Regions from separate parts of the Hominibacterium faecale genome, predicted to be linked through region 3. Evidence: riboswitches for the same ligand, from Rfam matches in the RefSeq annotation. Region 3 holds a riboswitch; each other region holds the start of a gene.
What was found. A riboswitch is a leader RNA that binds a small molecule or an ion and turns the genes downstream of it on or off. The one in region 3 is predicted to bind FMN.
Positions count from the first base shown of each region.

Region 1: another riboswitch for FMN. It lies ahead of LG211_RS09765 (MFS transporter); the one in region 3 lies ahead of LG211_RS14535 (ECF transporter S component).
Region 2: another riboswitch for FMN. It lies ahead of ribD (bifunctional diaminohydroxyphosphoribosylaminopyrimidine deaminase/5-amino-6-(5-phosphoribosylamino)uracil reductase RibD); the one in region 3 lies ahead of LG211_RS14535 (ECF transporter S component).

Region 1 covers NZ_JAJAGH010000007.1:14,930-17,196, reverse strand. The annotation lists gene LG211_RS09775 (GNAT family N-acetyltransferase) at 1-68, shown strand, start outside; gene LG211_RS09770 (Uma2 family endonuclease) at 139-906, shown strand; FMN riboswitch at 1,054-1,161, shown strand; gene LG211_RS09765 (MFS transporter) at 1,254-2,267, shown strand, end outside.
Region 2 covers NZ_JAJAGH010000009.1:153,393-155,659, reverse strand. The annotation lists gene phoU (phosphate signaling complex protein PhoU) at 1-258, shown strand, start outside; FMN riboswitch at 812-927, shown strand; gene ribD (bifunctional diaminohydroxyphosphoribosylaminopyrimidine deaminase/5-amino-6-(5-phosphoribosylamino)uracil reductase RibD) at 1,141-2,223, shown strand; gene LG211_RS13820 (riboflavin synthase) at 2,228-2,267, shown strand, end outside.
Region 3 covers NZ_JAJAGH010000010.1:25,457-27,723, forward strand. The annotation lists gene LG211_RS14525 (APC family permease) at 1-178, shown strand, start outside; tRNA gene LG211_RS14530 (tRNA-Pro) at 354-430, opposite strand; gene LG211_RS14535 (ECF transporter S component) at 560-1,132, opposite strand; FMN riboswitch at 1,237-1,366, opposite strand; gene LG211_RS14540 (zf-HC2 domain-containing protein) at 1,441-2,184, opposite strand; gene LG211_RS14545 (RNA polymerase sigma factor) at 2,177-2,267, opposite strand, start outside.

The sequences.
Region 1 (2,267 bases), on a different contig from region 3:
ATGGAGTTTTTGTTACGAATGAAATTTTGTCGGAAAAGAAATTTGAAAAGCTTTTAACCGATTTTTAATAAAAAACGGTGAAATTATGGATATTATATGGTATAATGCATTTAGTAAAAGGGTATGAGGAGGAGCCATATGAGAATCCAGGAAATGATTGAGAAAAAGAAGGAGCGGGGATATACGTACGCGCAGATTGCAGAATTATCGGGTGTTCCCCTTGGTACGGTACAGAAAATCTTCGGCGGGGAAACGAAAAACCCCAGATATGATACGCTCCAGGCTTTAGAACGTGTCTTTAAGGAACAGATGGTGGTGATGGAATCCTCTGTTGCGTATCAGGTGAATCGAAAGCCGGGCGAGTATACGGTCGATGATTACCGGGCGCTGCCGGAGGATCAGCGGGTGGAACTGATCGACGGATATTTTTATGACATGGCTGCGCCGACGACCTTTCACCAGCTGATGGCGGGAGAACTGTATCGGCAGATTTCCAACTTTATCCTTGATGAAGACGGAGACTGCATACCGTTCATTTCACCGGTGGATGTGCAGCTGGATAATGATGGAAAGACCATGATCCAGCCGGATGTGGTAATTGTGTGCGACCGTGACAAGATCGTAAGGCGAAACATTATGGGCGCGCCGGACTTTGTACTGGAGGTTGTTTCCCCGGGGACCAAGCGGCGGGATTATATCACCAAGCTTTCTAAATATGAAAGCGCGGGCGTGCGGGAATACTGGATCGTAGACCCGTACCAGGGAAGGATCATGGTTTACTTTTTCCAGGATGAGAATTTGCCGATTATTTATCCCATTGATGCCGATATTCCTGTGAAGCTTTATGATGGAAAACTGGTACTGCATTTTCAGAGAATCGCAACGTGGGCAAGGGAGGAAGTGTAATCGTCTTCTGCTTATCCCATCGCAAGTATGGTGAATATACCGTTGGTATTGGCGGCTTCGGGCAGCGTGGCACGGCTGCGATTAAAAATCATATTGACAAGTGCAAACCCTATTTGCTATGATAAGGACGAAATTAAAACTAGGATTGGATTTCTTCTAGAAGAGTGATCTCTACCGGCGGTACAGCCCGCGAGCGCAAGCCAATTCGGTTAAATCCCGAAGCCGACAGTAAAGTCTGGATGAGAGAAGAAAGCAGAAAAGATGCTTTCTTTTAGTACTCAAATATCGAAGAATTATAAGAGAAGGCATCGAAGAGATGTCTTTTTTTGTTGTGTAAGGAGGATTTTATGACACAAGAATCATTACAAAGAAAAGTAGGAATCCCGGGAATCGCAGCCATCATGCTTATCAGCAGCCTGACGGTAATGGTCGGAAACGCCATTACACCGGCTCTGCCGGAATTGGGCAGCGTCTACGGCCTGGGAAATTATGCGTCCTGGCTGGTTACAGCACCTGCTCTGGGAGTAGTGGCCACGGCCATTGTTTTTGGTAAGCTGATCGATAAAATAGGACCTTATTGGGTGGCGTTGATGGGGCTTTTATTTTACGGCCTCTTTGGTGTAGGCGGCGCTTTTATGCCCACCGCTCTTGCCATTTTCATCGACCGCTTTCTTCTGGGCGCGGCTACGGCAGCGATCATGAACGCCAGCGTAGCGCTGATCGCCGCCTTTTTCCAGGGGGAAAAACAGCTGAAGATGATTGCCATGCAAGGTATGTCCATGGAGTTCGGCGGCGTGATCTTTCTCAGCATCAGCGGCGTTCTGGCGGACGTTTCCTGGCGCAGCCCGTTTTTCATTTATGGCTTGGGTTTTCTGGCCCTGCTCATGCTGCTGCTCTTTATTCCCAAAGGCGGCCAGGCGGCAGCAGACAGCGATGCCCAGGAAGAAGCAGGCGCTTGGGAAAAGCAGGGCGTTCCTCTGGGACTGGTGCTTTTGATTGCTTTTCTCGGCATGCTGATGTTTTTTACGGCCATGGTCTCGCTGCCTATCCATTTGCAGACAAACCTGGGTTACAGTCCCTCCTTTACAGGCTATTATCTGGCCGCTTTGGACCTGGTAGCCGTACTGGCAGCCGGATTCATGCCTAAAATTGTCAGCCGCTTTCAGCCCAAAGGATGCCTGTTTGCAGCGTTCTGCTTTTACGGAATCGCCTTCCTTTTGTATTTCCTTTCGGGGACAGCTGTCGTGCTTTGGATCGCCGTCTTTTTTGCCGGAATGGGATTCGGTTTTTCCACACCGTTGTTCAATAGTCTGGTAGTGAACAAAAGCACGCCGGAAAAGAAAGGTACCAACATCAGCTTC
Region 2 (2,267 bases), on a different contig from region 3:
AAAAACGCTATTCGCGCCTTTCTGGAGCGGGATCTCAAGCTGGCCCGCAAGGTTTGGAAAGCGGATGAAGAGGTGGATGAGCTGTTTCGCGACGTATACGAAGAACAGATCGGAATTGCAGCCACTGATTCCAAAAACGCCCGTCTTTCCATTATGTTTGCCTTTGTTGCCGCCCATCTGGAGCGCATTGCTGATTATGCGACAAACATCTGCGAGGAGACCGTGTTTTCCTTGGAAGGCGCTTATGCGATGGAATAGAATGTAGGCTGACTTATTCGCGGCGGCAATCCTCTTACACTAATTTTGTATTATTGAATGAAATTAGTGTATTTTTTAACGTTTCCAGCGGGTAAATTTTGCCAAATCTGCTTTGAGTTCCGATTTTTACTGATTTTGCTCTCTGCAACGCACAACTTTTACACCATTTTACACAAAAATACGGCGTTTTTATAATGGTAAATCTATTCTATGCATGACTGGTTTGCAATTAACCCCGCGCCCTTCCTTCCAGCCTGCGATTTGTTCAATCCTGGATTTTTGTAAAAAAACATTGACAAAATATGGCTGGGGGGGGGGGGGTATACTTATTTTAGAAGTATGGATCGCCAAAAAAATTTGGTGCTGCCGTGAGGCGAAAAATACAGAAAATGTGAGGCAGCGCTTATGTGTGTATTGTGATGAAAACGATGTGCGGCCGGTGCCTGCCGGCCCGGCTGTGCGGAGTTGAATCGCCCCCCCCTTTCTGGCGGCACAGAAAATTTTTTTCTTGACAATACGGTCAGAAGGTCTATAATAAAAAATGAATTGAATAACAAGTCTTCGGGGTTTGGTGAAATTCCATACCGGCGGTACAGCCCGCGAGCGCCCAGCGCATGAACCGGTGAGATTCCGGTGCCGACAGTAAAGTCTGGATGAGAGAAGATGAAAGAGCTCTTTTGCTATGTAAATTTACCCTGAGAAATTTTCTCAGGGTTTTTGTTTAAGATAATCGGTGCCGCACGCACTGGTAAAAATCTGTACGGCAAAGGATAATCGGCATCAAAGAACGTGCCGGGATTCAGCAAAAGATAGGAATGCTGATTATAAAACAAAACTCCGAATTTGATTTCGGGGTTTTCTGTGTTTTTGGGAGGGATGAAGATGACAAAAGAAGAATATATGCGTTATGCATTAAACCTGGCGGAGCAGAGCAGAGGAAGGACCTCGCCCAACCCGCTGGTGGGAGCCGTAATCGTAAAAGGCGGCCGGATCATCGGAGAAGGCTGGCATAAGAAATACGGCGGGAACCACGCAGAGATCAATGCCTTTGAAGATGCGGCCAGGGCAGGCCACGACGTTCAGGGCGCGGAAATGTACGTAACCCTGGAGCCGTGCTCCCATTACGGCAAGACGCCGCCATGCGCCAGGGCCATCATTGAAAAGAAGGTTAAAAAGGTTTATATAGGCATGGAGGATCCCAATCCGCTGGTGGCAGGACAAGGAATCAAGATGATGGAGGATGCGGGAATCCAGGTAGAATCCGGTATTCTGGAGAAGGAGTGCAGGAGCCTCAACGAAATTTTTCTCAAATATATTATGGAGAAAAGACCGTTTGTTGTAATGAAAACAGCCATGACACTGGACGGCAAGATTGCGGCGCGAACGGGAGATTCCAAATGGGTCAGCGGCGAAGAATCCCGCAGTCTGGTGCAAGAGATGCGTAATAGCCTCACAGGAATCATGGTAGGAATCGGGACGGTGCTTGCCGACGATCCCAGGCTGACCTGCCGCAAAGAAGGCGGCCGGGATCCGGTACGCATCATCGTTGACAGCCATTTGAAGATACCCCTTTCAGCCAAGGTCCTGCAAGATGATAATTACATCCTGGCGGCCACGTCAGATTGCGACCCGGAAAAAAAGAAACGATTAGGTGATCGAGTATTGCTTACCAAGAGCAGAGACGGACAGGTGGATTTGGATGATTTGATGATGCAGCTGGGAAAGCGGGGAATCGACAGCATCTTGCTGGAAGGGGGCGGCAGGCTCAATGAATCGGCATTGAAAGCCGGTATCGTGGATCGGGTTATTTTCTTTATCGCACCGAAAATAATCGGCGGAAAAGATGCGCCGACGCCGGTGGAAGGTGAAGGCCTGGCCCGCATGGATGAAGCCATATCATTGGATAACGTCCAGTTTGAAAAAATAGGCGAAGATTTGATGATTCAAGCCATACCAAAGAGGTGAGAACATGTTTACAGGAATCATAGAGGAGATCGGCTGTCTGATGG
Region 3 (2,267 bases):
GCTGGTTCCTCTGTACGCAGCCTTCCAGTGGAAAAAGCATCGGTACCGCAGCAAGCTTGCGGCCCGGTCCATGGAGCGAATGATGATTCTTAATATCTGCACCTGGATGCTGATTCTGCTGGTGGCAGTCGGCTGTCTCAAATTCGGTTTAATTGATTTGATCATGGCATCGGCATAAAAAAAGTGTGAATGACGGGAGCACAGCTCCCTATTCACACATGTCGGCCGCAAGGGCCGACACTTTGCAAGGTACTTTCTTTGAAACTCCGTCAATATCGATTGCATCGATATTTCCTGCGTTATAAAAGAAAAAGACAAGTTCCAACTTTTCTCTTAGTTGAAACTTGTCTTACTGGTCTGAGTGACAGGAATTGAACCTGCGGCCTCGTGGACCCCATCCACGCGCGCTACCAAACTGCGCCACACCCAGCCGCTGCGAATTTTAGATTCTCTTCTATTTTACCACATAAAATCGGATTGACAACCACCAATTTAAAAATACCCGGCAGAATTTTATAATCCGCCGGGTATCTTCTTATATGGACAATTACATGAATCTCTATTTGTGCAGGAATTTGGATATTCTCTTATAAAGGAAGAAGGTCAGCACTGCATTGATCCCTGCCTTTGTAAAATTGAAGGCGATAATAACCGGAATCATGGCCACGACTGCTGATCTTGGTGCGCCCATAAAATACGGTGTAATCAGAATGTTGGCCGGGACCATTATCACTACCATGGCCAGGACTCCGCAAAGAAGTGCAATGATCGCCTTTTTTCTAGTCTTTTCGCCTCTGTAGATAAACCCTGCTACCAGAACAAATGCTCCTGTGGCGATCACGTGCATCAGAATTCCATAAACCCCGCTGGCTGAACTGACCGTAAGTCCCTGAATGACAGAAGTCACCACTGTCAGAAGGAGCCCCGCCCAAGGTCCGAAAGCAAAGGTTCCGATCAGAATTGGAATATCCGCCGGGTCATATTCGTAAAACGCCGTAAACATTGGGATATGTATAAAATATACCAATACAACCGATATGGCTACCAGCATGCCCATCTTGGCCAATTTCACTGAGTTGGACTGTCTGTGTCCGCTTTGATTTAAGTTCTCTCCCATTTTTGCCTCGCTCATTTTTTGATTCCTCCATTTTCTATGAATAAGTTCAGGAATCTGTCAGGTCACTAAAAAACCCTGGAATAAATTCCAGGGCAAAGTCACTAAATACAAGAACCGTATCCGTGTTTCTTTCATCCGGACTATACCGTCGGTACGGGGATCTGACCCGTTCGGCCAAAAAGGCTCGTGGACTCGTAGCTCATGCTCATTACCACCGGTGAGGAATTTCGCCTCGCCCTGAAACAGATTTGTTTTTACGATAATATTATAGTGGGAAATCGGGGCGTTGTCAAATTTTTGTTGTAAAATGCGTTTTAATCCCCCTATTGATCCGCCTTTACAATTCTTTCTCCGGCCACCGCATTCCATTCATCGATTTGCCGATAGACCCGATCCTTAAAATCATCGGATACCCATAGTAGATAACGGGGCGAACCGGGGGTGGCCTGATAATATGCGGCCACGGTTCTCATTTTCTGTTCCCTCCCATCCTCAAATTGTGTAACGCCGTCCACACTGTCCTCCGGATCAGAAGAAAAGGTCATGGTCACCTCATTTTTCATGGGTTTTCTTTTAAAGGTCCTGCTCCACATAGAGCTGGTACAGTGAATAACCTCCGCCAAATATTCATACTGTTCATTTTCCGCCACCAGCTCGGCTTCCCCATAGAGACCTTCGTATGACGGTCCGCTAAAAGTCAAGTTATGCTTAGTAGGTGTTTTTTTATCCTGCACCACCGAAACCTTTACCTCTTCATAGGACATGGGCGTTTCCACCAGCTGCATAAAGATCGATAGCCCCGTCCAAAGGCCTGCCAAAAGCGCTGTAATAACAGCCAGGATCACATACTTTTTTCGGATTTTCTTTTTTATTCTCTGTAAAGCGCTTTTCCCTTCATCAGCAGTGATGGGAGCCTCGACCGGCATGTTCATTTGTTCGAATATTTTTTTACAATCACTGCATTGCGCCAGATGCTCATCCACAAGCTTTTGGCTCTCCTCACTGCAGATACCGTCCATATACAGCGGCAGCAAATCTCTTACTGTTTTGCATTCCAATCTATTCATGCTGTTCCTCCTCCAACCTTTCCTGAATCTTCACTTTGGCCCGATAATAAATCACTCGGGCCCAGCCTTCACTTTTGCCGAAA